4 regions of the Paenarthrobacter sp. 10L420 genome follow, and region 2 is predicted to be linked to each of the others. Evidence: riboswitches for the same ligand, from Rfam matches in the RefSeq annotation. Region 2 holds a riboswitch; each other region holds the start of a gene.
The links. Region 2 has a riboswitch for thiamine pyrophosphate ahead of AC1DD5_RS18300 (bifunctional hydroxymethylpyrimidine kinase/phosphomethylpyrimidine kinase). Riboswitches for the same ligand answer to the same signal wherever they lie in the genome.

Region 1 (4,350 bases), on a different contig from region 2:
ATGAATCCCAGTCCCAGCTGAAGGGAACCTTCACTGATGGACCAGAGTCCGACGTCGAGCAGTACAGCCCCGCTGTCGGCCGCCACGATTGCGGTGCTCCAGCCGCCAATCGCTGCAGCGATGATAAGCGGCCAGGCGCGCTGCCATAGAAGCCGGAGCGTGAGGCCAGCCAGCGGGAACAGGGCCAGCTCGGCGATGAGGGCAGTCGAAGCGGATACCCAGTCGATCGACAACGCGAGCACCAGCGAAATGAGGAACACGGACACGAACTTCACCAAGGGGTTGGCCCGTGTGAGGAGGGCGTGGTTGCCGCGCAGGTTCAGGGCGTCCCTCATGCGGCACCAGCTTCCTGGTGGGCTGCCTCGTTGTGTGGGTCGGGGACGCGCGGGTCCGGGACGTGCGACGCCGCCGGATCCAGCCGCAGCTCTGTGCCGCCAAGGACCGCACTGAATTCTGCGTCGTGCGTCACGGACACAACCGCGGTTCCAGCATCGAGCAGTTCCGACAGGAAGGATGCCAGTTCGGCCCAGGTGTTCGCGTCCTGGCCGAACGTGGGCTCGTCCAGCACGAGCACCTTCGGATGGGCCGCAAGGACCGTGGCCACGGACAACCTGCGCTTCTCACCGCCAGACAACGTGTAAGGGTTCGCTTCTACCAAATGCGTGAGCCGCAAACGCTCCAACAATTCATCCACGCGTTCTTCACCATGTCCCAGATGCTTTGGTCCGAACATCAGCTCGTCCAGGACCTTGCCCGTGACGAACTGGTGCTCCGGTTCCTGGAACACGGTGCCGATGCGGGAAATCAGTTGATCGGCCTTCCACTTGAAAGGGTCGATTCCCGCTCCCTCGGAAAGTTCGACGGCGGCACTCACCTTGCCGTCCACGGGCGCCAGAAGGCCGGCCAATGTGAGCGCAAAAGTGGACTTGCCGGCGCCGTTGGGGCCCGTGACTGTGAGCGCCCTTCCAGCTCGTACTTGTGCACTGATACCCGATTGCACGGGGAGGGGTGGGATGGTTTTGAAGCGGCGACGGCGTGGCTTTTCACGGGAAACAGCCAGGTCCTGTGCCACGAGGAGAAGTTGGGCGGTGGATTCTTGGCCACCTGACACGGTCCTGCGGGCGCGAGTTGCCGGAACATACCCCGGCACCCACACTCCCGCAGCCATCAACATGGCGCGGGCTTCACTGAGCACCTGATCCGGAGGGCCGTCCAGAAGCACACCGCCCCCGGCCGAGGGTGGCTGGAGGACCACGATCCTGTCCACCAGGTCCTTCCACACGGACACACGGTGTTCCACGACAACCAACGTGGCGCCGGTCTTGTCCAGGCAGCGCTGCACGGCGTCGCGAACCTCAAGCACACCCACTGGATCCAGGTTGGCCGTGGGTTCGTCCAGCAGGATCAGCCCGGGCCGCATCGCCAGGATGCCAGCCAACGCAAGGCGCTGCTTCTGCCCGCCGGAGAGTGCCGCCGTCGGGTGATCCAGTGCCAAACCGCCGCCTGCAGCGCTGCGCAACCCAACGTCGTCGAGCGCTTCATGGACGCGGGCCCAAATTTCATCCCGGGGAACGGCCAGGTTTTCGGCGCCGAACGCGACGTCGTCACCCACCCGGGAGAGCACCACCTGGGTCTCCGGATCCTGCTGCATCAGACCTGCGCGGCCGCGCTGTTCGCGGGGAGCGACGCCGTCGATCAACAGCGAGCCGGTCTCGTCCGAATCGTCTTCCTCGTCACCCAGTACACCGGCGAGGGCATGGAGCAGTGTGGACTTCCCTGCGCCCGATGGACCCAGCAACAGCACACGCTCGTCGGGCTCGATCCGGAGATCGAGGTCCTGGATGGCGGGTGTGGAACGCCCGGCATGCCGCCATCCCCACCCTTGGGCGGTGATGGCGGCAGGCCGGACCTGGCCGCTGCTTTGCTGGTTGCTGCCTTCTTTCGCAGGCATTAGTTGAAGACGGGCTCCGAAGCAGCCTTGCGCGACGCGAAGGAGCTGAGGACGCCCGTCTTGGCCAGCCCGCGGGTGGCAACCCAGGACAGCGCGCCGGCGATGATCGCACCCGAAAGCGTGCAGAAGGCGATGTAGGCCAGCTTGTCGATCGCTTCGTAGGCGATGTTCCAGCCCCAAGGCAGGAAGGAATCGTTCAGACCGCAGAAGAGGCCCGCGCCAGCACCTGCGAGGAGTGCGGCGGACAGGTCGAACTTCTTGTACCTGAACGCAGCGAAGACGAGTTCTGCGCCCAGTCCCTGGAGGATGCCGGAGATGAGGACGGTGGTGCCGTACTGGGAACCCATGATGAGTTCGCCGGTGGCGGCGACGGCTTCGCAGAACAGGGCTGCGCCCGGCTTGCGGATGATGAGCATGCCCAGGACGGCCGGGATCATCCAGCCACCGGCGATCAAACCGGTGAGCGGCGGATACGTGGCGTTCATGGGGATGGATACGATTGCGGCGCCCTGGGACCAGGCCCAGAAGATCACGCCGCCGGCGATGGCAATCAAAGCTGCCACCACGATGTCTACAACACGCCAGTTATAACTGGTTTTCTTCACGCTTGCCGTGGTCATTTTTCTGCCTCCTGAGGTACAGGAGGGGAAAGTGCTCCCCGGAACTCCCGGCCGGCTTGCGCCGCCCGGTTCCGGACACTCTGAGAAGCTCGACTCCCTTGCGCCGGTACTAACCGGATCAGGTTCGAGGGTCTGCGGCTGTCCGCACTCTCAGCGCCCTCGCGTCTCCTGCATCTCTGCAAGGTCCGACGGCGGCGCTCCCCTGTCGTTATAAATCTGCCCTTATGGGCGTGTTTCAGTTTACACCTGTGGGTGTTCGTGGGAGGTGGGGGTTAGTCACAAAACGGTTGGTAACGAGACCTGAGAGAATGATCCAGCAGAATCGACGCGGCAAAGGGGTACTTCATGACGGACCTTCCCACTACGGACATCCCAGTTCCCCCAGCCCGCCTTGCCGCGAGCGTCATCCTGCTGCGGGACACCCCGGGCGGGCTCGAAGCCTTCGTTCAGCACCGGGTTACCACCATGGACTTCGCCGCAGGAATGGTGGTTTTTCCTGGAGGTCGCGTTGATGCCGCAGACCAGGGCGGATGGGATTACCCGGCGGAGTTGCTTGAACGGCATGCTGCAGACTGGCACTTGAGCTCCATCGCCGTCGATCCCGAACACGCCACAGCAAAGTCAGGCATGGTTCTCACGGCTGCCCTTCGGGAGGTTTGGGAGGAGGCCGGACTTGGCCTTGATGCCTCGGACCTGCGCCCTTGGGCCAACTGGGTCACGCCAACGGACATGCCCAAGCGCTTCGACACGTACTTCTATGTAGCCAAGCCTGCTCCGGAAGCAGAACCCCAGCATCAAACCACCGAAGCGTGGCAATCACTCTGGATGCCTGTTGGCGGGATCCTGACGGCTGAAGCTTCCGGTACATTGCAGCTGATGCCACCCACGTATTACCTGCTCAAGGAAATTGCCGGCCTCGGAACAGTGGATGCCGTCTGGGAAGCCGATCACGACGTTGTTCCTGTCCTCGCACCACGCGGTTCCATGGCAGCTTTCCTCAAAGAACGGGAAAACCGCCGCTAGTCCCAACCCACCTGGAAGTGAGGCTAGGCTGGGGGCATGAACCTCTTTTTCAAGCTGCTGGGTGCCGGAGTAAGCCTGGCAGCCGGATTCGTCGGCACCAAGTTGGTCAACAAGGGCTGGGAAAAGGCCACGGGCAACAAACCGCCCACGGGCCACGACGATATGGAAACGAGCCTCCGCTCAGCGTTGTCCTTCGCGCTGATTTCGGCCTTCGTCAGTACGCTCATCCAGGTTTTCGCGAGCCGCGGCACCCAGCGTGCCATCGCCCGCTTCGCCAAGACGCAGGACATCGTCTAGGCCGCGCATAGTTGTTCCAACGCGGGGTCAGTTAGGGTCCCTCACCGTCGTCGGGAGGGAGCTTAAGTGACCCCGCGTTGTTCTAAGTGTCCGGGGTGGAACCGTCGGCGGCTGCCCTTTGGACAACCGCTTCAAGCTCATCCTTGGTGAGCAGTTCGCGGTGCCCATGCTTGGTCCGGTAAGCGGAGCGGCCCACCATATGTGCGGAGACCGGCGCAGTCAGCAGCTGGAAAATCCAGGCCACCACCAGAACCGGCCAAACCCACCATGTGCGCATTTGCAGACCCATGGCTGCAAGCATGAGGAATAGGCCCAAGACCTGCGGCTTGGTTGCCGCGTGCATGCGGCTCATGAGATCGGGAAACCGCAGGAGGCCAATTGCGGCTCCGAGCGACATCAGGGCACCCACCACAAGAAACACGGCCGTCACCGCATCAATGACTGCATCCACTCCGGTCG
Region 2 (4,350 bases):
CGCCGGAGCCGTGGCCGCCGTGGTCGGCGCGGAAACGAACGCGACGAGTCCGATGCCGAGGACGGCACTGAGACTGAGGACGAAGAAGAAGCTCCGGCAGCGGAAGCGCTCGAAGAGGGCGTCACGTCGCGTCGTCGTCGCCGTCGCCGCAGGGGTGACCAGGATCTCGAACTGACTGGCGGCTCTGACGATGACCCGCCCAACACGGTGACCCGTGTCCGCGCGCCCCGCCCGATCACTGAGACGGCCCCGTCAAACCGCGTTACCAGCGTTAAGGGTTCCACCAGGCTTGAGGCCAAGAAGCAGCGCCGCCGCGAATCCCGCGAGACCGGACGTCGCCGCCAGGTGATTACCGAGGCTGAGTTCCTTGCCCGCCGCGAGTCCGTGGATCGCCAGATGATCGTCCGCCAGCGCGATGACAGAATCCAGATCGCGGTCCTTGAAGACGGCGTCTTGGCCGAGCACTTTGTGTCCAAGACCCAGCAGGACTCCCTCATCGGCAACGTGTACCTGGGCAAGGTCCAGAATGTTCTGCCTTCCATGGAGGCTGCTTTTGTTGACATCGGACGTGGCCGGAACGCGGTGTTGTATGCCGGCGAAGTGAACTGGGACGCAGTGAACCTTGAGGGCCAGCCGCGCCGGATCGAGAATGCGTTGAAGTCCGGCGATTCCGTCCTGGTACAGGTCACCAAGGACCCCGTCGGCCACAAGGGCGCCCGCCTTACCAGCCAGATTTCCCTCCCGGGCCGCTACCTTGTGTACGTGCCGGGCGGTTCCATGACCGGTATCTCGCGCAAACTGCCTGACGTCGAACGCAACCGCCTCAAGCGCATCCTCAAGGATCGATTGCCGGAGAACGCCGGCGTCATTGTGCGCACAGCCGCTGAAGGTGCTTCCGAGGAAGAACTGACGCACGATATCAACCGTCTGCGCGCGCAGTGGGAAGGCATTGAAGGGCAGGCGTCCTCCACCAAGGTGCTTGCTCCGGAACTGCTCTACGGAGAACCCGACCTCACCATCAAGGTTGTCCGGGATGTCTTCAACGAAGACTTCTCCAAGTTGATCGTTTCCGGCGACGACGCCTGGGACACCATCGAGGCTTACGTCACCTACGTTGCTCCTGATTTGGTGGGCCGCCTCGAGAAGTGGACCAAGGACCAGGACATTTTTGCTGCCTGGCGGATCGACGAACAGATCCACAAGGCGCTGGAACGCAAGGTTTTCCTGCCGTCTGGTGGTTCCCTTGTCATCGACCGCACCGAAGCCATGACTGTGGTGGACGTCAACACAGGTAAGTTCACCGGCAGCGGCGGAAACCTGGAAGAAACCGTCACCAAGAACAACCTTGAAGCAGCCGAGGAAGTTGTTCGCCAGCTGCGCCTGCGCGATATCGGTGGCATCATCGTCATCGACTTCATTGACATGGTCCTCGAATCGAACCGTGACCTGGTGCTCCGCCGAATGGTGGAATGCCTGGGTCGTGACCGCACCAAACACCAAGTGGCCGAAGTGACATCGCTGGGCCTGGTGCAGATGACGCGCAAACGCATGGGCACCGGCCTGCTCGAGGTCTTTGGTGAGCAGTGCGAGCACTGTGCCGGACGGGGTGTCGTCACCCATGATGAGCCGGTGGAGCACCGACGCGCCAACGTCGTTGCTGCCGAGCATCACCGCCCGCACGTCGAACCCCAACAGCCTGCTGCACGCACTGATCGTAAGCGCCGCCGTGGCAAGGGTGGGGGACCGGCAATGGCCGAAGTGCCTCCTACAGTCCACAGCACGCCGGCCGCCCCCGCAGCTCCTGCGACCACGGAGTCCGTGGACCCGGTCCGCCAGGCGAAGGCTGAGGCGACCAGGGCAGCTCTTGCCACGATCGCCGCTGCAGCACATGCCGCCCACCTGCACGATGACGAGGTTCACCGCGCGGAGGAGCAGGCCCGTGCAGCAGGCCAGCAGGGTCACACCGATGGATCTGCACCTGAGGCTGCAAGCGGCGAGGCTGGCGTTCCGGCTGCACCTGATACCGCCAGTCATGAGGCTGCGGTTCGGGAAGCGCGCGCCACTCCTGTTCTGCGTTTCGGTGGCGAAGAAGTGGCTCTTCCGTTTGTGGAACACCATGAGGAACCAACTGCTGGCAAGCCGGCCATGAGCCTGGACCTGCTGGCCGAGGCGTTCTCGCACCTTGGTGCCGCACCTGCTGCGGAGGAAGAGGCCACGGCTTCGGTTTCCGAACCTGCGGCTGCTTCCGCCGTTTCCCCTGCCAATGCTTCTGCTGGCATTACCGATGAGCACGATCATTCGTTGCGTTCCCGTGGTCGTCGTGGCCGGAGGAACCGCAGTGCCAGCAGGGCGCAGGGTGCCGCAAACGAAACCAGTGTGGAACACCGCGAGGTAACTGCTGCTGCCGCAGGCGGATCTGCCCATGAGGCCAAGGCGCCGGCAGCGGAAGAGCCCGCCAAAAAGAAGGTAGCGGACGAACCCATCATCCTTGGGGTGGGAGTTCCCGCTTCAGAGTTGTAAGCAGGGCAACCAGTCACTAAGCAACCAAAGAGTCCCGCAGCATCCGTTTACGGCGGATACTGCGGGGCTCTTTCGTTGCCCGCCAGTCACATCGATTCCCCGAAGCTGTCCGGTTCCCGGGGCGAGGGGCTTCCGGGCTACGCTAGGAAACTGACACGGGGTGCCGGGCACGGGCCAGGCTGAGATCCAAACCCGTTGAACCTGTCCGGTTAGCACCGGCGAAGGGATGTCCACCATGGCTTCATCGTCGAATTCCGCTGTCTACCCTGTCTACGCCGCGGGTATGGGAGCAGTCCCGGCCCGGCCACATCCGAGGGTGCTCAGCATTGCCGGCTCGGATCCTTCTGGCGGCGCCGGAATCCAGGCAGACTTGAAGAGCATCGCAGCGCACGGGGGCTATGGCATGGCTGCCATCACGGCTTTGACGGCCCAAAACACGTTGGGCGTCAGTGCAGTCCATGTTCCGCCCGTCGAGTTCCTGCGTCAGCAACTGGACGCGATCAGCAGCGATATTGAGATTGATGCGGTCAAGATCGGGATGTTGGGTGATGCGGCCGTCATCGACGAAGTCCGCAGTTGGCTCGAAGAGGTGCGTCCCGCCGTCGTGGTCCTTGACCCCGTGATGGTGGCCACCAGCGGCGACCGCCTTCTGCGGGAGACCGCTGAAACTGCGCTGCGCAGCCTCCTGCCGTTGGCGGATCTCGTCACCCCAAACCTTCCCGAGCTGGCGATGTTGCTGGGGGAGCCCGAAGCCCCCGACTGGGCTACGGCGCTTGACCAGGGTAAACGCCTGGCTGCTGAGTGTGGAACGACGGTTTTGGTAAAGGGCGGCCACTTGGCAGGAAACGACTGCCCCGATGCGCTGGTCAATACGAGCGGTTTGCTGCGACAGGACGTCATCGAGGTGCCTGGGCCCCGCGTTGATACCAGGAACAGCCACGGAACGGGGTGCTCGCTCTCCTCGGCGTTGGCCACGGTCCAAGCCCGTACCGGCGACTGGGAGGCGTCTCTCCGCGAGGTAAAGCCGTGGCTGCTGCAGGCCCTCGCGGCGGCCGACGGGCTGAAGGTAGGTAAGGGTAGCGGGCCGGTCCACCACTTCCACCACATGGAGCCAGCGCTGAATCATGCTGGGAAATCCGGGAAATCCGGCGACTTTGCCGCGCGGCTGTGGGCCGAAGCTGCGCCGGAATTGGATGCGATTTACGGTCTCGCCTTCATCCAAGGCCTGCAGTCCGGGCGGCTCCCGGAGCCCGAGTTCAACTACTACCTGGCCCAGGACGCCATTTACCTGAACGGCTACTCCCGGGTTTTGGCGCGCGCAGGCGCACTTGCCCCCACTGAAGAAGAGCAGCTCTTCTGGGCGAAGTCATCGCAACTCTGCCTTGAAGTGGAGTCCGAGCTCCATCGGAACTGGCTGAGCACGCGCTCGGCCTCAACACAGACCGGACCCGTGACAAGGTCGTACGTGGACCACCTGCTGGCCACATCAGCCTCCGGCAGTTACGCCGTGTTGCTGGCGGCAATCCTGCCCTGCTATTGGCTGTATGCGGAGGTAGGACAGCAACTCCACGCCGCCTATGTGGACGCCGGCGCCCCCAGCGAGCACCCGTACGCCGCCTGGCTGACGACGTACGCGGACGAGGAGTTTGCTGCCGCAACCCGGAAGGCGATCGACTTTACTGATGCCGCGGCAATTAGCGCCTCCGCCCAGGAGCGCGGGGCCATGGTTGAGGCCTTCGCCCAGTCTTGCCGCTACGAGACAGCCTTCTTTGATGCACCCCGGCTCTTCGCCTGAGCAGGGCTTCCGGGGTTGGCGGCTGGGCAATTCCA
Region 3 (4,350 bases), on a different contig from region 2:
GGAGGCGGTGATCCGGCGTTGCCGTAAATCGATCAGGGGTGAAGTTGGACCATCGGGGATCGGCTGACCCGCTGATCAGCCCGCCGACGATTCTGGCGGCCACAGGCGTCAACAGGACGCCATGGCGGAAGAACCCGGTTGCGATTACGAGACCGTCGATGGTGCCCGCGCGCCCGGCAACGCGTCCCAGTAATGGTGCGTTGTCCGGAGTGCCGGGCCGTGCGCGGGCTGTCACTTCCAGCAGTTCCAACTCCGCCACCGCAGGCACCAGGACTTGGGCGTCCCGCAGGAGTTGGTAGACGCCTCCGGCGGAGACTGCATTGGTGGAGGCGGATAGTCCGTCCTCGCGCTGGGTTGCTCCAATCACCACGGTGCCATCTTCCCGGGGCACGATGTAAACGGGCACCCCGCGGACAATACCCCGGATGGTGGATGTGAGGAGGGGCTGGAGGTGGTGGGGGACGCGCAGCCTGAGGATGTCGCCGTAAACGGGCCGCAGGGGCAGACTGAGACCTTCGGGGAGATTACCGATCCTGGCCGCGTCCAGCCCGCAGGCGATCACAGTTTCCAAGGCCGCGACTGCGCCAGAAGCCAGTTCAACCCCGGAGACGCGGTCCCCATCCCAGAGCAAACGGGATGCGTGGAACGGCAGGGCGAAACCGTCCTCCGCTCCGGAGACCCACGTTGCGTCACCTGGTCCGTGGGCTGCCAGCCCTTCCATGAGGCATCGTGCAAGCCGCCGCGGGTCCACTTGGTGGTCGGCCGGTATGTCGAAGGCACAGGAAATCTGTGGACTCAGCAAAGGCTCACGTTGGCGCGCCTCCCGCAATGACAATGGCTCCACGTGCAGGCCCGCGGCCTGCTGGACTGTGCGGAGGTCTGCGAGGGCGCGGCGGTCGGCGGCGTCGGCACCAACGGCGATTGTCGGCGTCGTGCGGTATCCGGTGGCTGATTCGCCGCCATGGACGCTCCGGATGAAAGCGGGCCACAGTTGGGAGGATTCCAGCATGAGTTCCAGGAGGTGTTCCTCCTGGTAGTGGAGTTCGCTGACCGGAGCCAGCATCCCCGCGGCAGCAAACGTCGCACCGGCCGCGGGGGTGGGATCAATGAGGACCACCGAGCGGCCCTGGCGGCGCGCTTCGTGGGCGATGCCAAGGCCAACGATGCCGCCACCAATCACTGCAACGTCTGCCTGCAAGGGGGTTTGGCCGGATTCTGCCATGTGTTTCCTTCCCTACGCCGGTACTAGCCGGATCAGGTCAAGCGGTCGGCGCTGAAGCCCTCTCAGCCGGACGGTCATATGACGCTGTCACGGCTCCCGCAGTACGTGCCCAGTTTAGAGGAACTACTCTGGTTTCCATGACCCAGCATGATGTCCACACCACTGCCCGCCTTTACTTATGCACTGATGCCCGCAAACGCCAAGGCGATTTCGAAGACTTCGTCGACGCCGCGTTTGAGGGCGGCGTTGACATCATCCAGCTTCGCGACAAGACGCTCGAGGCCGCTGAGGAGCTTGAGGTACTGGAGGTTCTGCACAACGTTGCCCAACGGCACGGACGGCTGTGGGCCGTCAATGACCGCGCCGATGTTGCCAGTATTTCCGGGGCTCCGGTGTTCCATATCGGGCAAAAGGACATCCCCCTGCCCGCTGCAAGGCATCTCCTCCACGACCGCACCGTGATCGGCCTTTCCACCCATACGCCGGAACAGGTTGACGCCGCTATAGCTGCCTCCCCTGGCAGGAGCGGACTGGACTATTTCTGTGTTGGTCCGGTGTGGGCAACGCCCACAAAGCCCGGCCGTGAAGCAGTCGGGCTGGATCTGGTCACATATGCCGCAGAAGCCGTAAAGCGCGCGGATGCGGAGACCGTAGGTGGCGTCCTCCTCCCCTGGTTCGCGATTGGCGGCATCGACCTCACCAACATTGAACAGGTGGTGGCTGCGGGAGCGAACCGGATCGTCGTGGTGCGGGCCATTACTGAGGCGGAGGATCCGACGGCGGCGGCAAAGACTCTGCTGGAAGCGCTCGACGCCGGATAATCACCGCCGGCGCCCTGGCGGCAGCCGAGGATATGCGAAAGTCTCTTAAGCCGTGAGCCCGAGCCCGGACATCCGTCGACCATGCCGCTCGGCAAGTTCAGCGGTAAGGACCTTGACTGCAGTGCGGGCATCCCCGCCGCCCTTGAGCAGCGGTCCCAAGTGAGGATGTTCCATGCCCACGCGTTGGGCCTGGGTCAGCGCTTCACCGACGAGGCGGCGGCCCCACAAAGCCAGTCGCGATGCCAGGCGAGGATCATCAGCCAGGGCCCTGCGCAGGAGGACGCGTAATACTTCCGTGGCTTGGTCGGCGGAGGCCACCTTCTGGACAAAGAGTTGCGTCCCGCCGTCGAGGTACGAAGCGACCATGCGGTAAAAGTCCGATGACACGGTGTCGATCACATAGGCCTTCATGACTGATTCAAACCAGTCCGCCGGCTTTGTTCGCTCATGGAAGTGGTCAAACGAGTGCTGGAACGGAAGCATGGCCTCTTCGGCATCGAGTCCCATCTCCGAGAGCCGGCTGCTGATCAAGGCAAAGTTTCCGTAAGCCCCGACGGCGATCTTTGCCAACACTGCCCTGTCGTGCAGGGTGGGAGCGTACCGGGAGTCGAAAGACAGCCGGCCAAACGCCGAGAGCTCGCCGTACGCCATAGCTCCCAGCAGCTCCGAAGAGAGGCGCTGGACGCGAGCATTATCGTCCAAGGAAGTGCTCATGGTCCAAGACTATCCAGCGATTTCGGGCTAACCTGATTTTCGTGTCACATCATCGGATTTCGCCCAACGTCGACGACTCGTCGGACCAGCTCGCGGAGGCATTTGCAGCCCTTCGGACCGAACTGGAGCTCCCAGGCGAGTATCCGGCCGAAGCCGTGGCGGAAGCCAGGAAAGCAGTAGAAAAACACACACTGCCAGAGCGTGACCTCAGGGACATTCCGTTCGTGACCATCGATCCAGCCACGTCCACCGATCTGGACCAGGCCGTATTCATTGAACGGGCCGGCGACGGCTACAAAGTCCTCTACGCAATCGCCGACGTGCCATCCTTTGTTGCTCCCGGCGGGGCGCTCGATGCAGAGACGCGGCAACGGGGACAAACGTTCTACGCTCCTGACGGGAGGATCCCCCTGCACCCGGAAGTGATCAGCGAGAACGCCGGAAGCCTGTTGGCTGGTCAGGACTGCAGCGCCTTCGTGTGGGACTTCGAACTGGACCACAATGCGGAGGTGTCCACTACGTCGGTGGCCCGTGGCACTGTCCGCAGCCGCGCCAAGCTCAGTTACAAGGGTGCCCAGGAACAGATCGATGCCGGCACAGCCCCACCGGTCTTGAAGCTCCTCAAGGAGGTTGGCCTGAAGCGAGTGGAACTGGAACGGCTGCGCGGTGGCGCCAACCTGAACATGCCGGAGCAGGAAATCGTCCAGGCGACCGGCGGCGGGGGCTACAGGATTGTGGCCGCGCCCTCCCTGCCGGTGGAGGACTGGAACGCGCAGATATCCCTCATGACCGGGATGGCAGCGGCCCAACTGATGCTCGACGGAAAAGTGGGCATCCTGCGCACCATGCCGGCGCCGGATGAACGGTCGCTGCTCCATTTCAAGCGCCAGACCAAGGCACTGGGGAAACCGTGGGACGGCGAGGTTACCTACGGTGAGTACCTTCGGACACTTGATGCTTCGGATCCCAAACAGCTTGCCATCCTGCACTCGGCAGGCACGCTCTTCCGCGGCGCAGGGTACACGCCTTTCGATGGTGAGCTTCCCCCAAACGTCATCCAGTCAGCCATCGGCGCACCCTATGCTCACACCACTGCCCCTTTGCGCCGACTCATCGACCGCTTTGTCCTGGTGATCTGCGAGGCCCTCAGCAACGGCCACCAGATCCCGGCGTGGGCGCGGGAAGCACTTCCATCCCTCCCTGAGATCATGGCGTCATCCGACCAACTGGCCGGGCGGCTTGAGCGTCTGGCCATGGACACCGTGGAAGCTGCACTCGTCGCGAACCACATCGGCGAGGAGTTCGATGCAGTGGTCATCTCCGGTTCCAAGCCGTCCAATGGGACCACCAATGGCAATGGAAGGGGAAACGGAAACGGCAATGGGCCGTTCGGCATCATCCAGATCGCTGAACCCGCCGTGACAGCCCGGTGCGACGGCGAACTGGAGTCAGGCACCAAGGTCCGGGTGCAACTCCTGAAGGCCGATATCGCCAGCCGCGAGATCCGTTTTACCCTGCTCCCCTGAAGCCCGGCAGCACCCGAACTACCGCCGATCCGGGCTTTAGGGCTCCCAGAGGATAGACTGACCCTGT
Region 4 (4,350 bases), on a different contig from region 2:
CTGGGATGTCAGAGCTCTGGACTAGGGTGAATCCATGCACAAGCAGCGCGTAGTCTTCGTCCACGGACTGGGGAGCTTTGGCGCCTCGGCATGGCCCAAGCAGCACGGTATGGCCCTGTCGTATGACGCACTTTTCCTCCGCCGGCACGGCTTTGATCCCGTGGCTGAACCGTTGGAATCCGACGTCGCTGCGGATGTAGGCATCGTAGTGGCTTCGCTGGTGGATTCTGGTGGAGGCCATGTGGTGGCGCATGAGCAAGGTGCAATTTCTGCCATGCTCGCAGCAGTTGAACGCCCGGACCTGGTGCACTCGCTGACACTTGTTGAACCGGCTTGTTTATCCTTGACGGCCGAGCTGCCTGCCACGACATTCCATCGTTCGCTCATGGAGCCGCTGTTTGATGTGCGGAGCAAGGTTAAGGACGCCGACTACGAACGCGAATACTTCAGGCGTGCATTTTCGGCCGAAGCCAGCGGGCTGGACACACCCGAAGCGCGCCGTTCCGCACGTCGCCTCCGGCTTCAGGCGCCTCCTTGGGAGGCGCCCCTGCACATTGTTCCTGGCGTTCCTACCCTTGTCCTGACAGGCGGGTGGGAGCCACTGTACGAAGAAATCGCCGGGTACCTGGAGGACACCGGTGCCCTGCGACGCGTAGCAGCGGGAGGGCACCGGCCCCAGGACTCGGTAGATGGAGACCGGATTATTCGCTCTTTTGTAGCCGATATTGTCCGGACGAGGTCAGTTAAGGTTTCCTGACGCTGCCCTCTTGGTGGAGGACATCCGGGTAGTGGGAAGCTGCAGCTCCGGCAGGTACACCTTGCCGCCCGACGCCAGGAATTCTTCGCTCTTTTCCCGCATGCCGTCGTATATCCCTGCAATGGCGGCCTGCGCGTCGGCGGAACCGAACTCGTCCCTGATGTCTTGGCTGATGCGCATCGAGCAGAATTTGGGTCCGCACATCGAGCAGAAGTGCGCCGTCTTGGCAGGTTCGGCAGGAAGTGTTTCGTCGTGGAAGGCTTCGGCAGTAACCGGATCCAGGGACAACGCGAACTGGTCCCGCCAACGGAACTCGAACCTGGCCTTGGACAAAGCGTCGTCGCGTTCGTTTGCGCCCGGGTGTCCCTTGGCGAGGTCCGCTGCGTGCGCTGCGATCTTGTACGTGATCACACCGGTCTTCACATCGTCCTTGTTCGGCAGTCCCAGGTGTTCCTTGGGCGTTACGTAGCAGAGCATGGCCGTGCCGTACCGCGCAATTTCCGTTGCGCCGATTGCCGAGGTGATGTGGTCATAGCCAGGAGCGACGTCCGTGACCAGCGGTCCCAAGGTGTAGAAGGGGGCACCTTTGCACAGTTCCTGTTGGCGCTCCACGTTCTCGCGGACCAAGTGGAAGGGAATGTGTCCGGGTCCTTCAACCATCACCTGCACATCGAATTCCCAAGCCCGCTGGGTCAGCTCTGCAAGCGTATCGAGCTCGGCGAACTGCGCGGCGTCGTTGGCGTCAGCCGTGGCACCGGGGCGCAATCCGTCGCCCAGGGAGAAGGCGACGTCGTACTTAGCGAAGATTTCACAGAGCTCATCAAAATGCGTGTAGAGGAAGTTCTCCTCGTGGTGCGCCAAGCACCACCCGGCCATGATCGAGCCGCCACGGGAGACGATGCCTGTCACACGGTTTGCCGTCAAGGGCACGTAGCGCAGGAGCACCCCGGCGTGGATGGTCATGTAGTCAACGCCTTGTTCACACTGCTCTATTACGGTGTCCCGGAAGATTTCCCACGTGAGTTTGTTGGCTTCACCGTTGACCTTCTCCAGGGCCTGGTAGATGGGCACGGTGCCGATCGGAACGGGGGAGTTGCGGATGATCCATTCGCGGGTTGTGTGGATGTCGTCTCCGGTGGAGAGGTCCATGACGGTATCGGCACCCCACTGGGTTGCCCATTGCAGCTTGTCAACTTCCTCGGCTATGGAACTGGTGACCGCTGAGTTTCCGATGTTGGCATTGATTTTGACCAGGAACGCCTTGCCAATGATCATGGGCTCGGACTCGGGGTGGTTGATGTTGTTGGGGATGATGGCGCGCCCGGCAGCCACTTCGCTGCGGACCAGCTCAACGTCGCAGTTCTCCCTCAGCGCCACAAACTGCATTTCCGGCGTGACGATGCCTTGCCTGGCATAGTGCATCTGGGTGACGGTCTTACCCTCGACGGCGCGGCGGGGCACCGGTTGCGCCCCCTTCCACTCCTGCGAGGCTGCGCCGCGGCGTACCGCTGATTTGCCGTCGTCGAGCAGGTTCCGCTCCCGCCCGGAGTATGCCTCGGTATCACCTCGGTCTTCGATCCATCGGGTGCGGAAGGGCTCCAGGCCCACTACGGGGTCGCTGCCCGGACCTGCAGTTCGGTACACCTGCAGTGGCTCGTTCGCCTCACCGTTGGGAGAGGACTCCAGTGCAATCTCCGTGACGGGGACCCGGATGCCATGGGCGCGGTCTTCCAGCCAAGCCAACGAATGGGATTTCAGCGACTGTGTGACGGTTTCCGTCGTCTTTTCGCTGATGTTGGCCTGGTTTTCGGCAGGGCTGTGCTGTGTTTCGGTGGTGCTCAAAGGATTCCTCACTTCCTTCGCCGGCATTACCCGGACAGGTTCAACGGTCGCAGACTGCTTCAGTCCGATCTCAGCCCCTGCAGGGGCCCCCGTGTGGTCGTAGACGAAGCTACCACAGCTCTGATCGGGGACACAGTCATCGTCGTAGCGCTTACCCATCCGGGAGGTTTGTGGCATATCGGCAGATTAGGCTTTTGGCATGGCCTACATCATCGAATTCACCGGTCCTGTGCTTGTGGCAGGCGACGATCAACGGCACGGGCTGTGGTCCGTTGATGGCAAACTCACGTTCGAACGTCCCGTCGCTGCGCCGGATTCCGTACTGGATGGGTGGGTCCTTCCTGGTTTTGTGGACGCCCATTGCCACATTGGACTTGGGGTCGGCGGGGCGGTTGATGAGCAGACAACTCTTGCCCAAGCGCAGGCCGACCTGAAAGCCGGCACGTTGTTGATCCGTGACGCCGGCTCGCCAAGCGATACGCGTTGGGTTCAGCGCCGGGAGGATCTCCCACGGCTTCTTCGCGCCGGACGCCACATCGCCCGGAGCCGGCGTTACCTGCGTGGTTTGGGCCACGAAGTGGAGCCGGACGAACTCGTGGAGACAGCCCGCAAGGAAGCCCGGGACGGGGACGGTTGGGTGAAACTCGTGGGCGATTGGATCGATCGCGGGACGGGCGACCTCTCGGTTTCCTTCCCTCGGAACGTCGTGCGGGATGCGATTGCGGCCGCCCACGACGAAGGGGCCAGGGTGACGGCCCACTGCTTCGCTGAAGACACCATTGATGACATGCTCGACGCCGGGATTGACTGCATTGAACACGCCACAGGACTCTTGCCCCGGCATATTCCCCGTCTTGTGGAGCAGTCTGTCCCGATCGTTCCTACCTTGATTAACATCGCTACTTTTCCGGATATCGCAGCCCAGGCCGCGCCTAAGTTTCCGGTCTACGCCGAGCACATGACCCGTCTTTGGGAGCGACGCCGTGAAAGGGTACTGGAGGCCTTTGAAGCCGGTGTTGGCATCTTTGCGGGAACGGATGCAGGGAGCGTGATCAAGCACGGCAGGATCGCTGACGAAATGAAGGAACTTTACGACGCCGGCCTGCCGCCCACGGCCGTCCTGGACGCCGCCACGTGGGGCGCACGGATGTGGCTGGGAGCCGAGGGCCTCAGCGAAGGGGCAAGTGCCGACGTCGTGCTTTGCCGGGATGATCCGAGGAAGAACCTGGCAACTGTGGCGAGCCTGAACCATGTCGTCCTGCGGGGCAAAGTGGTCCGCTGGGAATAAATTGAAGCTTCAAGTAATTTAGATAAGTAGAACGTGCCGAAAGGCGGCCATCTATCACCGGGAGCTTCGCATGACCACGACATCCAATCAGGACCTCCTTCCTGCCGAACTCACTATGGGCACCGTCATGCTCAAGGTTGGCGATATGAGGGTGATGAGTGACTACTATCAGCGTGCCCTGGGTTTGGAGATCGTGGCCGAGCAGGATGGCGGGCTGTACCTGGGGCGGGTGGGCAAGCCAGTAGTCCATCTCGCTCCCGCTGCCGGCCTGCAGATTCCAGGCCGTGGGGAAGCCGGGCTTTTCCATACAGCCATCCTGTTCCAGGACCAGCCTTCCCTGGCGGCCACCATCGCCACGGCCGCAGAGTATGAGCCGCGTGCTTTTGTGGGCAGTGCCGACCATTTGGTGAGCGAGGCGTTCTACTTCACGGATCCGGAAGGCAACGGCATTGAGCTCTATTAC

Region 1: another riboswitch for thiamine pyrophosphate. It lies ahead of AC1DD5_RS14855 (ECF transporter S component); the one in region 2 lies ahead of AC1DD5_RS18300 (bifunctional hydroxymethylpyrimidine kinase/phosphomethylpyrimidine kinase).
Region 3: another riboswitch for thiamine pyrophosphate. It lies ahead of thiO (glycine oxidase ThiO); the one in region 2 lies ahead of AC1DD5_RS18300 (bifunctional hydroxymethylpyrimidine kinase/phosphomethylpyrimidine kinase).
Region 4: another riboswitch for thiamine pyrophosphate. It lies ahead of thiC (phosphomethylpyrimidine synthase ThiC); the one in region 2 lies ahead of AC1DD5_RS18300 (bifunctional hydroxymethylpyrimidine kinase/phosphomethylpyrimidine kinase).

The regions. Positions count from the first base shown of each region.
Region 1 is NZ_JBFTJK010000009.1:108,915-113,264, forward strand. It holds gene AC1DD5_RS14845 (energy-coupling factor transporter transmembrane component T family protein) at 1-335, opposite strand, end outside; gene AC1DD5_RS14850 (ABC transporter ATP-binding protein) at 332-1,951, opposite strand; gene AC1DD5_RS14855 (ECF transporter S component) at 1,951-2,571, opposite strand; TPP riboswitch at 2,649-2,785, opposite strand; gene AC1DD5_RS14860 (NUDIX hydrolase) at 2,917-3,594, shown strand; gene AC1DD5_RS14865 (DUF4235 domain-containing protein) at 3,631-3,891, shown strand; gene mnhG (monovalent cation/H(+) antiporter subunit G) at 3,974-4,350, opposite strand, start outside.
Region 2 is NZ_JBFTJK010000014.1:60,326-64,675, forward strand. It holds gene AC1DD5_RS18295 (Rne/Rng family ribonuclease) at 1-2,520, shown strand, start outside; TPP riboswitch at 2,667-2,764, shown strand; gene AC1DD5_RS18300 (bifunctional hydroxymethylpyrimidine kinase/phosphomethylpyrimidine kinase) at 2,756-4,315, shown strand.
Region 3 is NZ_JBFTJK010000001.1:738,090-742,439, reverse strand. It holds gene thiO (glycine oxidase ThiO) at 1-1,222, opposite strand, end outside; TPP riboswitch at 1,215-1,332, opposite strand; gene thiE (thiamine phosphate synthase) at 1,360-2,043, shown strand; gene AC1DD5_RS03605 (ferritin-like fold-containing protein) at 2,089-2,757, opposite strand; gene AC1DD5_RS03600 (RNB domain-containing ribonuclease) at 2,799-4,283, shown strand.
Region 4 is NZ_JBFTJK010000001.1:1,083,111-1,087,460, forward strand. It holds gene AC1DD5_RS05120 (alpha/beta fold hydrolase) at 35-757, shown strand; gene thiC (phosphomethylpyrimidine synthase ThiC) at 740-2,599, opposite strand; TPP riboswitch at 2,595-2,702, opposite strand; gene AC1DD5_RS05130 (amidohydrolase family protein) at 2,799-3,887, shown strand; gene AC1DD5_RS05135 (VOC family protein) at 3,958-4,350, shown strand, end outside.